Regions from separate parts of the Pseudomonas sp. GW821-FHT09C10 genome, predicted to be linked through region 1. Evidence: predicted binding sites of a transcription regulator. Region 1 holds the regulator's gene; the other holds the start of a gene.
The links. Region 1 encodes sigma-54, which starts transcription at its own class of promoters, with help from an activator protein. Its sites were predicted from a motif close to ANTGGCATNNANNTTGCTNT; they were not measured.
Positions count from the first base shown of each region.

Region 2: the regulator sigma-54 is predicted to act here: its motif matches at 5,883-5,902, upstream of AC07OT_RS07290 (circularly permuted type 2 ATP-grasp protein).

Region 1 covers NZ_JBWKPE010000002.1:438,295-446,931, reverse strand. Annotated here, with positions in the region: gene AC07OT_RS05820 (superoxide dismutase) at 1-90, shown strand, start outside; gene AC07OT_RS05815 (ZIP family metal transporter) at 124-1,017, shown strand; gene AC07OT_RS05810 (HPr family phosphocarrier protein) at 1,038-1,310, opposite strand; gene rapZ (RNase adapter RapZ) at 1,327-2,184, opposite strand; gene ptsN (PTS IIA-like nitrogen regulatory protein PtsN) at 2,187-2,651, opposite strand; gene hpf (ribosome hibernation-promoting factor, HPF/YfiA family) at 2,662-2,967, opposite strand; gene AC07OT_RS05790 (RNA polymerase factor sigma-54) at 3,043-4,536, opposite strand; gene lptB (LPS export ABC transporter ATP-binding protein) at 4,734-5,459, opposite strand; gene lptA (lipopolysaccharide transport periplasmic protein LptA) at 5,459-5,992, opposite strand; gene lptC (LPS export ABC transporter periplasmic protein LptC) at 5,979-6,551, opposite strand; gene AC07OT_RS05770 (KdsC family phosphatase) at 6,560-7,084, opposite strand; gene AC07OT_RS05765 (KpsF/GutQ family sugar-phosphate isomerase) at 7,085-8,059, opposite strand; gene AC07OT_RS05760 (ATP-binding cassette domain-containing protein) at 8,371-8,637, shown strand, end outside.
Region 2 covers NZ_JBWKPE010000003.1:73,346-81,982, forward strand. Annotated here, with positions in the region: gene AC07OT_RS07270 (acetyl-CoA C-acetyltransferase) at 5-1,210, opposite strand; gene AC07OT_RS07275 (c-type cytochrome) at 1,851-2,657, shown strand; gene AC07OT_RS07280 (transglutaminase family protein) at 2,686-3,489, opposite strand; gene AC07OT_RS07285 (alpha-E domain-containing protein) at 3,486-4,436, opposite strand; gene AC07OT_RS07290 (circularly permuted type 2 ATP-grasp protein) at 4,441-5,850, opposite strand; gene AC07OT_RS07295 (ribonuclease E inhibitor RraB) at 6,309-6,650, opposite strand; gene AC07OT_RS07300 (hypothetical protein) at 6,864-7,100, opposite strand; gene AC07OT_RS07305 (START domain-containing protein) at 7,204-7,809, opposite strand; gene AC07OT_RS07310 (YkgJ family cysteine cluster protein) at 7,851-8,105, opposite strand; gene AC07OT_RS07315 (translation initiation factor 2) at 8,268-8,637, opposite strand, start outside.

The DNA of each region.
Region 1 (8,637 bases):
CAGAACCGTCGACCTGAATACATCAACGCCTTCTACAGTGTTATCAACTGGCCGGAAGTCGCCGCACGCTATCAGGCCGCGTTGGCCTGACATTCACTTCCATAACAAGATCTAAGGCCGACTATGGGCACTGAAACACTGGCGATCAGCAGCGTGCGAATGTTTCGTTATGCGTTTGGTTCGCTGCTGCTGTTGGCAGGTACTGCATTGCTGGTGGCCCACGGGCTGGCCTGGCTGGATCTGGCGCCGCGCATCATGCGCGCCCTGCAGGGCGGGGCGATTTGCGCGCTTGGCACGGCGCTCGGGGCGGTTCCGGTCTTGGTGATTCGGCGGATGCCCGTGGCGTTGAGCGACACCTTGTTGGGCTTCGGTGCCGGTGTAATGCTGGCGGCGACCGCGTTTTCGCTGGTCGTACCGGGTATTGCCGCTGCCGAAGCCCTTGGCCTTTCGCCCTGGGGCGCAGGCGGGCTGATCAGCTTCGGCATCATGCTGGGGGCGTTTGGTTTGTATCTGGTGGACCGCAAGGTATCCGGCGCCAGTCCGGAGATGTTGGTGGGTACACCGGATAAACCGGTGATTCCACCGCGTATCTGGCTGTTCGTGTTTGCCATCATCGCCCACAACATCCCCGAAGGCATGGCCGTTGGCGTCTCAGCCGGCGGCGGCATGCCGGATGCCGACAGCTTGGCCATGGGTATTGCTTTGCAGGATGTGCCCGAAGGCCTGGTCATTGCGCTGGTATTGGCCGGGGCAGGGATGTCCCGGGTCAGGGCATTCCTGATTGGCGCTGCCTCAGGCTTGGTGGAGCCAGTGTTCGCCGTGCTTTGCGCCTGGCTGGTGACCCTGGCTGAGGTGCTGTTGCCCTTGGGCCTGGCGCTGGCCGCTGGTGCGATGTTGTTGGTGGTCACCCACGAAGTGATCCCGGAGTCGCGTCGCAACGGTCACGAAAAGCTCGCCAGCCTCGGGTTGTGCATGGGGTTCTGCTTGATGATGGTGATGGATACCGCCTTGGGGTGAGGCCTCAGCGGGGATAGGGGTTACTCACCCTCATCAAAGAAGTTGTTGATCAGCGCCACCAGGGCGTCCATGGCTTCCTGCTCTTGCTCGCCCTCGGTGCTCAAATGAATTTTGGTGCCTTTGCCGGCTGCCAACATCATCATCGCCATGATGCTTTTGCCATCGACCATGCTCTCAGGTGTACGCCCGGCGCGGATCTGGCAAGGGAACTGCCCGGCAATACCGACGAATTTGGCCGAGGCGCGGGCATGCAGACCCAGCTTGTTGATGATTTCAATTTCCAGAGCGGGCATCGCGGGGGTGTTCCTTTCAGCTAAGGTCGCGGTGGCGAACCTGGACGTTCTTGAGGGTTTGTTGCAGCACCTGGCCCAGGCGCTCGGTCAGGTAGACAGAGCGGTGGTGACCGCCGGTGCAGCCGATGGCAATGGTGACATAGGCTCGGTTGCTCGCGGCAAAGCGCGGCAACCATTTGAGCAGGTAGCTGGAAATGTCCTGGAACATCTCCTCCATATCCGGTTGCGCGGCCAGGTAATCGGCCACAGGCTGATCCAGCCCCGACTGGTCGCGCAGTTCCGGCTTCCAATAAGGATTGGGCAGGCAGCGCACGTCGAACACCAGGTCGGCATCCACCGGCATGCCACGCTTGAAACCAAAGGACTCGACCAGAAATGCCGTGCCAGGCTCCGGCTGGTTCAGCAGGCGGAGCTTGATGGCATCGCGCAACTGGTACAGGTTGAGGCTGGTGGTGTTGATCTTGAGGTCGGCGAGGTCAATGATCGGCCCCAGCAGCTTGGTTTCGTCCTCGATGGCTTCGGCCAGGGAACGGTGCGGGCTGCTGAGGGGGTGACGTCGGCGGGTCTCTGAGAAGCGCTTGAGCAGGGTTTCTTCGTCGGCGTCCAGATACAGCACATCGCAATGAATGTGCTTGGCGCGCACCTCTTCGAGCAATTCCGGAAAGCGTGTGAGGTGGCTCGGCAGGTTGCGGGCGTCAATCGAAACCGCGACTAGGGGTTGTGCCAATTCGGTATGGATCAGTGCTCGCTCCGCCAATTCCGGGAGCAGACCGGCGGGCAGGTTGTCGATGCAATAGAAGCCGTTGTCCTCAAGGACGTTGAGGGCGGTACTTTTACCCGAGCCGGAGCGGCCGCTGACGATGATCAAACGCATGATTACTGCCCGTTTTGTTCATCCAGGACAACTTGGTACAGCGCCTCGTTGCTACTGGCACTGCGCAGTTTGTCGCGTACTTCCTTGCGGTCGAGCATGCTTGCGATCTGCCTAAGCAGTTCCAGGTGTGCGTCGGTGGCAGCCTGTGGGACCAGCAGAACAAACAGCAGGTCTACCGGGGCGCCGTCGATCGCGTCGAAATCGATAGGTGCGTCCAGGTGCAGCAGGGCGCTGACAGGTGTTTCGCAGCCTTTGAGGCGGCAGTGGGGAATGGCGATGCCGTTGCCAAAACCGGTGGAGCCGAGTTTTTCACGGGCAATCAGAGCCTCAAAGACATCTTGCATCTCCAGCTCAGGCACTTGGCTGCTGATCAGGTTGGCAATTTGTTCGAGGGCTTTCTTCTTGCTGCCGCCCGGCACGTTCACGAGGGAACGGCCGGGGGTCAGGATGGTTTCAAGTCGGATCATGGGGGGAGAGTTAACGACCTGTACCTTGCATCAGGTGCAGATTCTTTTCCTTATGCTTTATGAGTTGGCGGTCCAGCTTGTCGTAGAGCGAGTCGATCGCCGCGTACATGTCTTCATGTTCCGCATTGGCAACGAGCTTGGCATTCGGCACGTGCAGGGTGGCCTCGATTTTCTGCTTGAGCTTGTCGACCTCCATGATGACCTGCACGTTGGTGATCTTGTCAAAATGCCCCGCAAGCTTGTTCAGCTTGCTCTCGGTGTACTCGCGCAGGGGCTTGGTAACTTCCAGTTGGTGTCCACTGATGTTGACTTGCATACAGCTTCTCCTTCGTTGCCAGTGCATAAAGCGGCGGGTAGGAATACCCGCCACTGGAACGCTGTGGCCCGCCCGTCACATCAAACGCTTACGCTCGCTGGAAGGCGCGATCCCTAGGGACTCGCGGTACTTGGCGACGGTTCGACGGGCGACCTGAATGCCTTGTGCCTCCAGTAAACCAGCGATCTTGCTGTCACTCAACGGCTTTTTCTGATTTTCCGCAGCAACCAGTTTTTTGATGATTGCGCGGATCGCCGTGGACGAGCATTCGCCGCCTTCGGATGTGCTGACATGGCTGGAGAAAAAGTATTTCAGCTCATATATGCCCCGTGGGGTATGCATGAATTTTTGTGTGGTCACCCGGGAAATCGTCGATTCGTGCATGCCCACCGCTTCTGCGATGTCGTGCAGGACCAGCGGTTTCATCGCCTCGTCACCATATTCCAGGAAGCCGCGCTGATGCTCGACGATCTGGGTGGCCACTTTCATCAGGGTTTCGTTGCGGCTTTGCAGGCTCTTGATGAACCAACGCGCTTCCTGCAACTGGTTGCGCATGAAGGTGTTGTCGGCGCTGGTGTCGGCACGGCGCACAAAACCGGCATATTGCGGGTTGACCCGCAGGCGCGGCACCGACTCCTGGTTCAGTTCCACCAACCAGCGCTCGTTGTCCTTGCGCACGATCACGTCGGGAACGACGTATTCGGCTTCGCTGGACTCGATCTGCGAGCCTGGACGCGGGTTGAGGCTTTGCACCAGCTCGATGACCTGGCGCAGGTCGTCTTCCTTGAGCTTCATGCGCCGCATCAACTGGCTGTAGTCGCGGCTGCCCAGCAGGTCGATGTAGTCGGTGACCAAACGCTGGGCCTCTGCGAGCCAAGGGGTCTTGGCGGGCAGCTGGCGCAGTTGAAGCAGCAGGCATTCGCTCAGGGTGCGGGCACCAATGCCGGCGGGCTCGAATTGTTGGATGCGGTGCAGGACCGCTTCAATTTCGTCCAGCTCGATGTCCAGTTCCGGGTCGAAGGCCTCGAGAATCTCTTCGAGCGTCTCGTCCAGGTAACCCTGGTTATTGATGCAGTCGATCAGGGTCACGGCGATCAGGCGATCGGTGTCCGACATCGGCGCGAGGTTCAATTGCCACAGCAGATGGCTCTGCAGGCTCTCGCCGGCGGAAGTACGGGTGGTGAAGTCCCACTCGTCATCGTCATTGCTGGGCAGGCTGCTGGCGCTGGTCTGGTAGACGTCCTCCCAGGCGGTGTCCACCGGGAGTTCGTTGGGAATGCGTTCGTTCCAATCGCCTTCCTCAAGGTTATCCACCGTGGGGGCGGTTTCCTGGTAGGAGGGTTCCTGTACGTCGGAATTGGGTTTTTGCTCGATGTTGTCGGCCAGTGGGTCTGCATTATCGAAGTCGTCGCCTTCTTCCTGGCGTTCGAGCATCGGATTGGACTCCAGGGCCTCCTGGATTTCCTGTTGCAGGTCCAGGGTCGACAATTGGAGCAGGCGGATGGCCTGTTGCAGCTGCGGTGTCATCGTCAGCTGCTGGCCCATTCTCAGGACTAGCGATGGTTTCATGGCAGGGGCTTAACACCTTATTCGCCGGCGCAATGCGCCATCCACGACAGGGCGCGTGAGCGCCAAACATAAGCAAATTATATGCCTGATATCGGGGGCTTTGCCTAGAGCGCGGTAACAATAAAAATCCGGAGGTTTTCATTGACTCCCGCGCATCGGGCAAACGACCTGCCACCGCCTTGTTGTTGCAGGCGGCCTTACAGGCGGAACTCGTGACCCAGGTACACTTCCTTGACCAATTCGTTGGCCAGGATGGTGGCAGAGTCGCCTTCGGCGATCAGCTGGCCATCGTTGACGATATACGCGGTTTCGCAGATATCGAGGGTCTCACGCACGTTGTGGTCAGTGATCAGTACGCCGATGCCCTTGGCCTTGAGGTGGTGGATGATCTGCTTGATGTCGCCGACTGAGATGGGGTCGACGCCGGCAAACGGCTCGTCCAGCAGGATGAACTTGGGGGCAGTGGCCAGGGCGCGGGCGATTTCCACGCGACGACGCTCACCACCGGACAGGCTCATGCCAAGGTTGTCGCGAATGTGGTTGATGTGGAATTCCTGCAGCAGGCTTTCCAGTTCTTTGCGGCGGCCGTCACGGTCGAGTTCCTTGCGGGTTTCAAGGATGGCCATGATGTTGTCGGATACCGACAGCTTGCGGAAGATCGACGCTTCCTGCGGAAGATAGCCGATACCTGCACGGGCGCGACCGTGCATTGGCTGGTGGCTCACATCCAGGTCGTCGATCAATACGCGACCTTGGTCCGCCTGAACCAGGCCGACGATCATGTAGAAGCAGGTGGTCTTGCCGGCGCCGTTAGGGCCAAGCAAGCCGACGATCTGGCCGCTGTCGATCGACAGGCTGACGTCGCGCACGACCTGACGGCTTTTATAGGCCTTGGCCAGATGCTGGGCTTTCAGGGTTGCCATTACTCGGCCTTCTTCTTCGGCTGGATAACCATGTCGATGCGTGGGCGTGGCGCGGTGACCTTGCTGCCATTGGCACGACCGGCGTTGGCGATCTGCTTCACGGTGTCATAGGTGATCTTCTCGCCTTCCGTGGAGTTGCCATCGGGGCTGAGTACCTTGGCCTGGTCGATCAGCACGATGCGATTCTGCTGGGCGTGATACTGGATGGTCTTGCCGTAGCCCTTCATCGGGCCGGTGTCGGTAGCCGACTGCTTCTGTTCGAAGTAGGCCAGGTTGCCCACCGAAGTCACCACGTCGATATCGCCCGCCTGGGTGCGCGTCAGTGTCACCGTGTTGCCGGTGATCTTCATCGAGCCCTGGGTGATGATCACGCCGCCGGTATAGGTGGCGACGCCTTGCTTGTCATCCAGTTGCGCATCGTCAGCCGAGATGTGGATCGGTTGCTGGCTATCGTTCGGCAGAGCCCAGGCGCTCACGCTTCCCAGTGCTGCGCCCAGACCGAGCAAAATAGGGAGAGTTTTAACGAGCCTCATACTGTCCTCTTACGTTCGATAGCAGGTGTATCCTGCTTTCTTTCAAATACGCTTTCATTCCCTTGCCAGTCGATACACCGCCAGCGCCGTCGATTCTAACGTCTTGCTCGGTCTGCGCATATTGCTTCTGTGGGAATACGGTCATGCGACTGCTGGTAATCACGGTGTCACGGTTTTTGGCGTCAGTGCGCGCAACGCGTACCGAGTCAATCAGTTCTACCTCGGTGCCGTCCGGGTTGACCTCGCCACGCTTGCTCGTGACATGCCATGGGAACTCGGTGCCGCGATACAGGTTCAGGTCCGGGTTGGTCAGCAGGGTGACTTCGGTGGCCTTCAAATGCTCGACTTTGTCCGAGGTCATCTCGTACTGCACCTTGCCGTCGGGCAGGAACTGCACGCTGTAGGCATTGGTTGCGTAATAGTCGATAGCCCCTTCGTCAACCTGCGCAACAGGCTGGTCGAGGAAGCGCCCCGGGCTGATATTCCAGTAGCCCACCGCCAGAAACAGCGCGGCAATGACCCCGAATAGCAGGAAGTTGCGAATCTTTTTACTCAGCATAAAACGCTCTATAGGTAGGCGGCGTGGGCCGCTTCAAGACTGCCCTGGGCTCGCAGGATCAGTTCACAGAACTCGCGGGCGGCACCTTCGCCGCCACGGGCGGTGGTGACGCCATGGGCGTGCTCGCGAACAAACGTCGCCGCATTGGCGACGGCCATGCCCAGGCCCACTCGGCGAATGACCGGCAAGTCGGGCAGATCATCGCCCAGATAGGCAACCTGCTCATAGCTTAGGTTGAGTTGGCCAAGAAGCTCGTCCAGAACCACCAGTTTATCCTCGCGGCCCTGATACAGGTGAGGAATACCGAGGTTTTGTGCGCGGCGTTCCACAACGGGGGTTTTTCTGCCGCTGATAATCGCCGTTTGCACGCCCGAAGCCATCAGCATCTTGATGCCCTGGCCGTCGAGGGTATTGAACGTCTTGAATTCGCTGCCATCTTCGAGAAAGTACAGGCGGCCATCGGTCAGCACGCCGTCAACGTCGAAAATCGCCAGTTTGATCTGTTTACCGCGTTGCAACAGGTCGCTGGTCATTTACATCACTCCCGCACGCAGCAAGTCGTGCATGTTCAGGGCGCCCACCGGGTGGTCGTCGCTATCGACCACCACCAGCGCGCCGATCTTGTGGTCTTCCATGATCTTCAATGCTTCGGCTGCCAGCATTTCAGGGCGTGCAGTCTTGCCATGGGGGGTCATCACGGCGTCGATGGTCGCGGTGCGGATATCGATGGTGCGGTCCAGGGTGCGACGCAGGTCACCGTCAGTGAATACCCCGGCCAGGCGCCCGTCGGCTTCCAGGATCACGGTCATGCCCAGGCCCTTGCGGGTCATTTCCATCAGCGCGTCCTTCAGCAGGGTGCCGCGTTGGACGTGGGGCAATTCCTCGCCTGAATGCATGACGTTTTCCACTTTCAGCAGCAGGCGGCGGCCCAGGGCGCCACCCGGGTGGGAAAATGCGAAGTCTTCAGCGGTGAATCCACGGGCTTCCAGCAGCGCCACGGCCAGGGCGTCGCCCATGACCAGGGCGGCGGTGGTGGAGGAGGTCGGCGCCAGGTTCAGCGGGCAGGCCTCGTGGTCCACGTGAACATTCAGGTTCACGTCGCCGGCCTTGGCCAGGGTTGATTCCGGGTTGCCGGTGACGCTGATCATCTTGATGCCCAGGCGCTTGATCAGCGGCAGCAGGGTCACGATTTCGTTGGTGGTGCCGGAGTTGGACAGCGCCAGGATGATGTCATCCTTGGTGATCATGCCCATGTCGCCGTGGCTGGCTTCGGCCGGATGCACGAAAAATGCGGTGGTCCCGGTGCTGGCCAGGGTGGCGGCGATCTTGTTGCCGACGTGGCCCGACTTGCCCATGCCGACCACGACAACACGGCCCTTGCTGGCCAGGATCATCTCGCAGGCGCGTACGAAATCTGCGTCGATATGGGCCAGCAAGCCCTCTACAGCTTCAACTTCGAGGCGGATGGTGCGTTGCGCGGATTGAATAAGGTCGCTGGTTTGGCTCATGTCTGAAGTCGTATAGCCTGACGAAAAGTCGGCGATTATAGCGGTAATGAACAATTCCCTCACGCAAGTTCGTCAGGCTTTATTCAACGAATGCCTGAGAACCATCCTCAGTAACATAGCCAGCAACGTTTTTTCCCTGTCCCTAAACTGAACTAGCGCAGTTCCGGCCTTGGGCGCCCTGTACCAGCAGTGATATAGTTCGCCGCCAGTTCGGTCCGCCCAGCCCATGTGGCTATCTATATGCGTCACCGTTGCAAACGTTTGTCGCATGCATGGTGTCTGAGTGAGAGGCTGCATCCCAAGGAGTTTAGATGAGTGCCGATAACGCCTACGCGGTCGAGCTGAAGGGACTGACCTTCAAGCGCGGGACGCGCAGCATCTTCAATAACGTCGATATTCGCATTCCCCGTGGCAAGGTCACGGGCATCATGGGGCCGTCCGGTTGCGGCAAGACCACGCTGTTGCGTCTGATGGGCATGCAATTGCGCCCCAGCGCCGGTGAAGTATGGGTCAACGGCCAGAACCTGCCGACGCTGTCGCGCAGTGATCTGTTCGATGCGCGCAAGCATATGGGGGTA
Region 2 (8,637 bases), on a different contig from region 1:
GGGCTCAGAGGCGTTCGATAATGGTGGCGATGCCCATGCCGCCGCCGACACACAGGGTGGCCAGGCCGTAGCGCTGCTGGCGCACCTCCAGTTCGTCGAGCAGGGTGCCGAGGATCGCGCAACCCGTGGCGCCCAACGGGTGGCCCATGGCGATGGAGCCTCCGTTGACGTTGACGAGTTCGGCGTCGATGCCCATGTCCTTGATGAACTTGAGCACCACCGAGGCAAAGGCTTCGTTGACCTCGAACAGGTCGATGTCTTCTACGCGCAAACCGGCCTTGGCCAGCGCTTTACGGGTGGCCGGCGCCGGGCCTGTGAGCATGATGGTCGGGTCGGTGCTAGTGACGGCCGTGGCGACGATGCGCGCCCGCGGTTGCAGGCCCAGCTCGCGGCCCTTCGCTTCGGAGCCGATCAACATCAATGCGGCGCCGTCGACAATGCCGGAGCTGTTGCCTGGTGTGTGGACGTGGTGGATGCGTTCCACATGGCTGTAGACCCGCAACGCGGTGGCGTCGAAGCCCATCTGTCCCATCATTTCGAAGCTGGGCTTGAGCTTGCCCAGGCCTTCGAGGGTGGAATCGGCGCGAATGAATTCATCATGGTCCAGCAGCACAATGCCGTTCTGGTCCTGCACCGCGATCAACGACTTGTTGAAGGAACCGTCTGCACGCGCCCTGGCGGCTTTCTGCTGGGACTGTAGGGCAAAGGTATCGACATCCTCGCGGGTGAAACCTTCCAGGGTGGCGATCAGATCGGCGCCGATCCCCTGAGGCGTGAAGTGGCTGTGCATATTGGTCTGCGGGTCGAGCACCCAGGCCCCGCCATCGCTGCCCATGGGCACGCGGGACATGGACTCCACGCCGCCGACCACCACCAGGTCCTCAAAGCCGGAACGCACTTTCATCGCGCCGAGGTTAACCGCCTCCAGGCCCGAGGCGCAGAAGCGATTGATCTGTACACCGGCGACGCTGACGGCCCAGTCCGCCACCAGGGAGGCGGTCTTGGCGATGTCGGCGCCCTGGTCGCCCACCGGGGTGACGCAGCCGAGCACGATGTCATCCACCTGCTGGGTGTCGAGGTCGTTGCGTTGCCCCAGCGCGGTGAGCAGGCCGGCCACCAGGTTTACCGGCTTGACGCTGTGCAGGGCGCCGTCGGCCTTGCCTTTGCCGCGGGGCGTGCGTATCGCATCAAAGATCAAAGCTTGGGTCATGACGTCCTCGAACCATTGCGCAGTAATGCCCTTACCTTAGGCCCGATTGACACGGTTTCAATGACGGATGCGCTCATTGCTTTTGACCGCCACGCTCGGACGAACGGTAGGCACCTAAGGTAATTGCTGGATTAATCGTTTTAGCTGTCTAGCCAAGGCATTGGCGCCAAGATGGCGTTATGCCTCATGCCTTTTTAAGCTGAAATGCTGATCAGGTGATATGAAATGGGTCTAAGCCGCGCAGAACGAGGGCTCTAAGGTTCAATCAGTAAGAAGTTGCTGCCGGGTTTTGCTGGAGCAGCTGTAAGAAAAGCGACACGTCACATTGCGATACTCATATTCAACGGCACGCATTTGACGCTCAGGAATAACAACAAAAGGCAGTCAGCCATGTTCAAACATTCGAAAGTACGTCAGGCGGGACTTATTCTGTTCGCCACCACATTGATTCTGATCTTGCCCAACTTGACCAAGGTCATTGGGTGACCTCTTCTTGAGCCTGTTCTGTACCTCAGGATTACCGCTTTTGGCAGCACCTGCCGGGACTTCGTGCATAGCGATCCTGTTGCAGGGGCTGCCTTTTTACCTGCGCTTTTCCGCTATCGTGGGTCCTATCGCCACTTAACACGGGGCCGCCGTCTTGAAACCGTTCTTTGCATTCCTTGCCTTGTTGCTCGTCCTGCCCGCTTCGGCGGCGCAATTGACCGTCGAGTTGGATCACAGCCGCAAGACCTGGCAGACCGCCGACCTGCTCAAGCATCCGGATGCGCAGACAGTGCAGGTCGTCGATGACGTTTCCTACAAGCGCAACATGACCTATCGCGCAGTACCGCTGGCAGTGCTCCTGCCGGGCCTACAGCCCGATAATCATCTGCAAGCCGTTGCCCTGGATGGCTTCGCCGCCGAACTGACGGCGGCACCGTTGCTGCAAAAAAACGGCGCCCGCGCCTGGCTGGCCGTGGAAGACCCGGCCCACCCATGGCCCCCGTTGGCAGACGGCAAGCCGAGTGCCGGGCCGTTCTACCTGGTGTGGACCGATCCGCAGGCCGGGCATATCAGCCCGGAGCAGTGGCCGTTCCAGATCTCCGCGATCAAGCAGTTGAAGACGGTGGCCGAACGTTTTCCGGCGCTGTTGCCCGACCCGACGTTGGCGGCGGATGATCCGGTCAACCAAGGCTTTGCGCTGTTCCAGAAGAACTGCCTGGCCTGTCACCGCCTCAATGGCGCCGGCGATGCACAGGTGGGGCCGGACCTGAATGTTCCCTACAACCCTACGGAGTATTTCAGCGGCGACTTCCTCAAGCGCTATATCCGCGACCCGCAGAGCCTGAGGCACTGGCCGCAGGCGAAGATGCCAGCGTTCGCCGCCAGCGTGTTGCCTGACAGCGAGCTGGAATTGCTGGTGGGGTACTTGAAGCATATGGCGGGGCGTAAACAACACCCCTGAACCCAGCCTGATCTCGGTGGCGAGCGGGTTATTGCTGCTGGACCAGGACCACCGGCGTCGGTGCCACGAACACCTTGGCATGCATCTGCTCATGCCCACCGCCACGGCGCATGCCGCGTACCGGGCAAGCGTCGAGGTAGTCCAGGCCCACAGCCAGTTTCAAATGCCGCTCCGGCCGGGCCAGTTGGTTGGTCACGTCAAAGCTGTACCAGGCGTCATCCAGCCAGGCTTCTGCCCAGGCGTGGCTGGCCAGGTGAGTGCTGTCTTCCGTGTACAAATACCCCGACACATACCGCGCAGGAATGCCCAGGCTGCGCGCGCAGGCCAGGAACGCATGGGTATGGTCCTGGCACACCCCCGCCCGCCCTGCGAAGGCCTGGGCGGCGCAGGTGTCGACTTCGGTGGCGCCGGGCGTGTAGACCATCGACTGGTTGAGGGCGTGCATCAGGTCGATCAGGGCCGTGCGATCACGACGCTGGTGGCAATGCTGTTGCGCGAAGGCGCGCAGGGCTTCGTCGGGCTCGGTCAGGCGGGTGCAGCGCAGGAACGGAAAGGCTGACTGGCTCTCGTGTTCAGCCTCACGCAGCTCGTCGATATCCACCTGGCCGCGGGCGCCAATGATGATGGCGTCGTGGGGTTCGTCCAGGGTCAGCACGTGCAGGATGTTGCCGAACGGGTCGATCTGCGCGCGCACCGGGCGAGGCAGGTCCAGTTGCCAACTGAGCACGTGCTGGCGCTCGCTGTCGTGGGGCGTGAGGCGCAGGTACTGGATGCTGGCGCGTACCTGGTCTTCGTAGTGGTAGGTGGTTTCGTGGCTGATGGAGAGTCTCATGCGGCCTCCAGGTAGGAACTGTAGATGGCGTCGCCCAACTGGCGGACCAAGGGGATAAAGTCGGTCAGCCAGGCGTGCAGGCCTTCCTCGAGGATTTCATCGATCGCGGTAAACCGCAGGCGCGCGTCCATCTCGGCCGCCAGGCGCTGGGCCGGACGGCCGTTGATGCCGGGCAGGCTGGCGAGGATCTGGTCGATCTCTTCGCTGCAGGCCCGCAGCGAGCGGGGTACATCGGCGCGCAACAGCAACAGCTCCGCGACTTGCCGGGCACCTGGGGCGTCGCGGTAGATCTCGGTGTATGCCTCGAACGACGATAACGCGCGCAGCAAGGCACTCCATTGATAGTAGGCGTGGGCGGTGCCATCGGTGACCGCTTCGGCCTGGTCGCCGGCCATTTCATAGCGCGCATCCAGCAGGCGCAGGGTGTTGTCGGCGCGCTCGATAAACGTACCCAGCCGAATAAAACGGAAGGCGTCATTGCGCATGATGGTGCCGTAGGTCGCCCCCCGAAACAGATGGGAACGCTCCTTGACCCACTCGCAGAAGCGGCTCATGCCGTAGCGGCTGAGGCCCTGCTGTGAGATTTCGCGAATCTCCAGCCAGGTTGCGTTGATGTTTTCCCACATGTCGGCAGTGATTCGCCCACGCACAGCATGGGCGCTGGCCCGCGCGGCACCGAGACAACTGTAGATGCTGGCCGGGTTGGCCGCATCCAGTGCGAAGAAATGCAGCAGGCGTTCGGCGTGCAATTCACCGTGGCGCTCACGGTAATCATCCAGCGTGCCGGTGATCAACAGCGGCATGGCCAGTTCATGCAGGCCATCACCGCGCCCATCCTGGGGCATCAGCGACAGCGAATAACTGACATCGAGCATGCGCGCGAGGTTTTCCGCGCGTTCCAGGTAGCGCGACATCCAGTACAAATCCGAGGCAGTTCTACTCAACATGGCATCAGTCCTCGACCACCCAGGTGTCTTTGGTGCCGCCGCCCTGGGACGAATTGACCACCAGCGACCCTTCACGCAGCGCGACACGGGTTAAACCGCCGGGTACCACACGGGTTTCCTTGCCGGACAACACGAACGGGCGCAGGTCGATATGGCGCGGCGCAATGCCGTTTTCGACAAAAGTCGGGCAGGTGGACAAGCACAGGGTTGGCTGCGCGATATAGGCGTGGGGCTTGGCCTTGATACGCGCGCGGAAGGCTTCGATTTCCGCGGCAGTGGACGCTGGGCCCACCAGCATGCCGTAGCCGCCGGAGCCCTGGGTTTCCTTCACCACCAGGTCCGGCAGGTTGGCCAGCACGTGGGACAACTCGTCGGGCTTACGGCACTGGAAGGTGGGAACGTTCTGCAGGATCGGTTCTTCGTCCAGGTAAAAACGGATCATCTCGGTGACGAAGGGGTACACCGACTTGTCATCCGCCACCCCGGTGCCGATGGCATTGGCCAGCACCACATTGCCCGAGCGATACGCCGCCAGCAGGCCGGGCACGCCGAGCATGGAGTCGGGGTTGAAGGCCAACGGGTCGAGGAATGCGTCGTCGAGGCGACGGTAGATCACGTCCACGGCTTTGGGGCCGTCGGTGGTGCGCATGAACACACGGTCATCGCGCACGAACAGGTCGGCGCCTTCCACCAATTCCACACCCATTTCCCGAGCTAAAAATGCATGCTCGAAAAACGCGCTGTTGAAGCGCCCAGGGGTCAGCACCACCACGCTGGGATTATCCAGGGGGCTGGCGCTTTTCAGGGTATCGAGCAGCAGGTTGGGGTAATGATCGATCGGCGCGATGCGCTGGGCGGCGAACAGCTCGGGGAACAGGCGCATCATCATCTTGCGGTCTTCGAGCATGTAGCTCACGCCGCTGGGTGTACGCAGGTTGTCTTCCAGCACGTAGTAGGTGCCGTCGCCGTCGCGTACGAGGTCGACTCCGGAGATGTGGGAATACAGGTCGCGGTGCAGGTTCAGCCCCTGCATCGCCAACTGGTATTGCTCATTAGCCAGTACCTGTTCGGCGGGAATGATCCCGGCCTTGATGATGCGTTGTTCGTGATAGAGGTCGGCGAGAAACATGTTCAGTGCCTTGACCCGCTGGATGCAGCCACGCTCGACCATCCGCCATTCGCTGGCGGGAATGCTGCGGGGGATGGTGTCGAACGGAATCAGGCGCTCGGTGCCCTGCTCGTCGCCGTAAAGCGTGAAGGTGATCCCGGCACGGTGAAACAGCAAGTCGGCTTCGCGCCGGCGCTGGGCCAGCAGTTCAGCGGGGGTGTCGGCCAACCAGCGGGCGAACTCGCGGTAGTGAGGGCGAACCTGCCCTGCCCCATCGTACATTTCGTCGTAATAAGTGCGGATCATGCCGTACTCCTTGTCACCCGGACGCAAGAACCATCGCAAGGCCCGTGCCAGCGGCATAAACACTTAAAAATCAGTGGGTTAAATATAAGCAAGGAACTGATCGCACCGTCCTGGTGCGCAGAATGCCCGCTGCCCTGCTGCACGCTTCATGGCAATGCAAGCTTTGGCTATCAACAGCATAGTCAGAGTTGATTTCACTGCCCGTCGAAGCGTGCGGATAATCGCCCCCATCCGCTGAACAGGACATGTCCTACAGCTTTAACCATTGCGTAATCGGTACCGTGATCACTCGTGTACCGACCGGCTCCTTCGGTCTTCCCTTTCAGCCACCCTTTTCTACGGGTGGCTTTTTTTTGTGCAAGAAAGAGCGGCGCAAGTTCCACAAACCTTCATATACCGCAAACAAAATCGGCCGACCCTAAGGCCAGCCGATACGCTGTGTTGCTCATACAATGGCGCTACATGGGTAACCCACGCACCTCCTGCTTGACGCCCCAACCTTCGATGATTCCGCCCAGCGGCTCGACCACCGCTCCAAAGTCCTGCTCGAAGTCTCCTATGCCATCGTAGGTTGCAAACATGATCTTGCTCAGTTCCAGGTACCAGGCGCCGTCGTCGCGCGCACTGACCTGGGCATTCAGGGACTCACCACGAAATTCACCCGCAGCCCTGCGCGCCCGTTCCTCATCCGGGAAAATGGCGTAGAACTCAATGGGGTGGAACCGTGAAAAGTCGAAGCCGCCTTCTTTCATGCGGCGCAGAACGTTGGTGCTGATGTCTTCTTGATAGGCTGTGCTCATGAAACGTCCTCCTCAAACCGATGGATAGACTTTCCGTGCTTCCCAAAGCCCGCGCCCTACTGGCGCGGGTACTACGGCAGGTACAGCACCGCAGGAAAACAAGCATGTAGCTGACAAGACCAGACCTTAGCGATTCATTCGCTGATCTCACTTGCAGAGTAGCGCGAAGCTATCACCTCCACCAGAGGTGCTTGAATGGCATACAGGGAATGTTCAGGCGGCGGGAGAGATGTCGAGGATCTGAATACTGTTCTGGTCTTTGAGGATCTTGACCGTGGGCTCGGGCTTGCGGCCCTCAAGGTCGTTGAGGTCCAGTTCGGCGGCCACGGGCACCAGCTTGTTGCGAATCATGTGTGCCGCATCTTCGAGGCTGGGCTTGTGCTCGCAGGTGAACTGCTCCACGGACTGTACGCCGTGATCATCAACGAAGGTAATCTGCCACTTTTGCATCGGTGCCTCCTCGATAAAACCCATGTGTGGGCTTACATCTATCTGGACCTTGAGGGCTCGGCAAACGTTCCACTCACCTCAGGAGGCACCGGATCAAGCGCAGTTATTTTTCAGCGTGTTCCTTCAGGGCTTTCAAGGTGTTGAACGGCGCGTCCACCACGAACTTGTTGGCCAGCCACGATGGCACGCTGCCGCCTGGCTCGGTGTGTACCTGGTAGGTGACTTCGGTCTCATTGGCGCCTTTAGGGACCAGTTTCCAGAAGCCCTCGACCTGAGCGACACGCACGTAGCCTTTTTCTTCGGGCTTGTAGGTCGGCACGCCCTGCAGCTTGCGGGTTACGCTGCCGTCGACGTCCTTGGTGGTGGTGACATGGATGTACGAATCACGATCGGTCACCGGGAACGGCGCCTTGAACTGGGTGTAGGTCCAGGCCTCATCGCCTTTCTTGTCCACCAGCTTCTGGGATTTGCACTCATGAATCCACGAGCAGGCGCCGGCCACATCTTCCTGCAGGGCCTGGATCCTGGCGACAGGCGCCTTGATCACGGTAACACCGCGATAGGCCTTGTATTTGGAGCCAGCGACTTCGCTCAGGGACACCTTGATACCGTCTTCATCCTTGGCAACCTGCCAATCCTCAGCCTGGGCAGTGGCAGCAAATACCAGCGTAAAACCGCACAGCACAGCCATTCGTTTCAGCGAACCCATTGTTGTATTCCTTATTGTTGAAGTTCCGATAGTAAAGCCCATCAAGCCGCCGTCATCTGCTCCCACCAGCCGATCAACCGAATCGCATCGGCCTGGTCGGTGCCGCAGACATCGATATCCGCCTTGAAATCACTGCACACGGCCGGGCGCTCCGGGCGGCCGAACAGTTGGCACAGCTGTTCGACCGATAGGTGCAGGCAGCGTTCGCCCGCCGGTTTGCCATTGGGCATCCCGGGTAAGGGCGAACTGATGGAGGGGGCGATGCAGCAGGCGCCACAGCCTTCACGGCAATTCATGACCAGCAGGTCCTCGACGACTCAATAGGGACGGCCGGGCTAGAGTACGCCCTTAAACAGCCGTTTTAAAATGGTTTAACAGGGGTTTTTCGCACAAAACAAAAGTGACCGACCAGTCTGCGACAGATGGTCGATGGCCCGCGTCACTGTGCAGGAAAAAGTTTACTGCTTGAACTCGAATTCCAACGCCGCACCTTCCACTTCACGGCGCTCTTCGTTGCGCAATTGCAGCTTCATCTCATTGCTGAGCAAACGGCCATTGATCTGGAACGCACTGTTGTCGGTAGGCTTTTCACCGAACATCGGCGGCAACAACGGCACGCTCTTGGGCTTGGGCACGGTACCCAGGGGCTGCAGGTGCCTGACCATGTCCGAAGGCAGGGACAAATCCAACTGTGCCGGTGGCAGTTTGGTCTGTGCCACTTCCTGGGCTGACTTGGATTTTTTCGCCGTTGACGCACGCTTTTTCGCCGTGGCGCTTGGCTTCTTCGTGACGGGGGCTTGCTTGGCGGAGGAAGGTTTTTTTACCGGG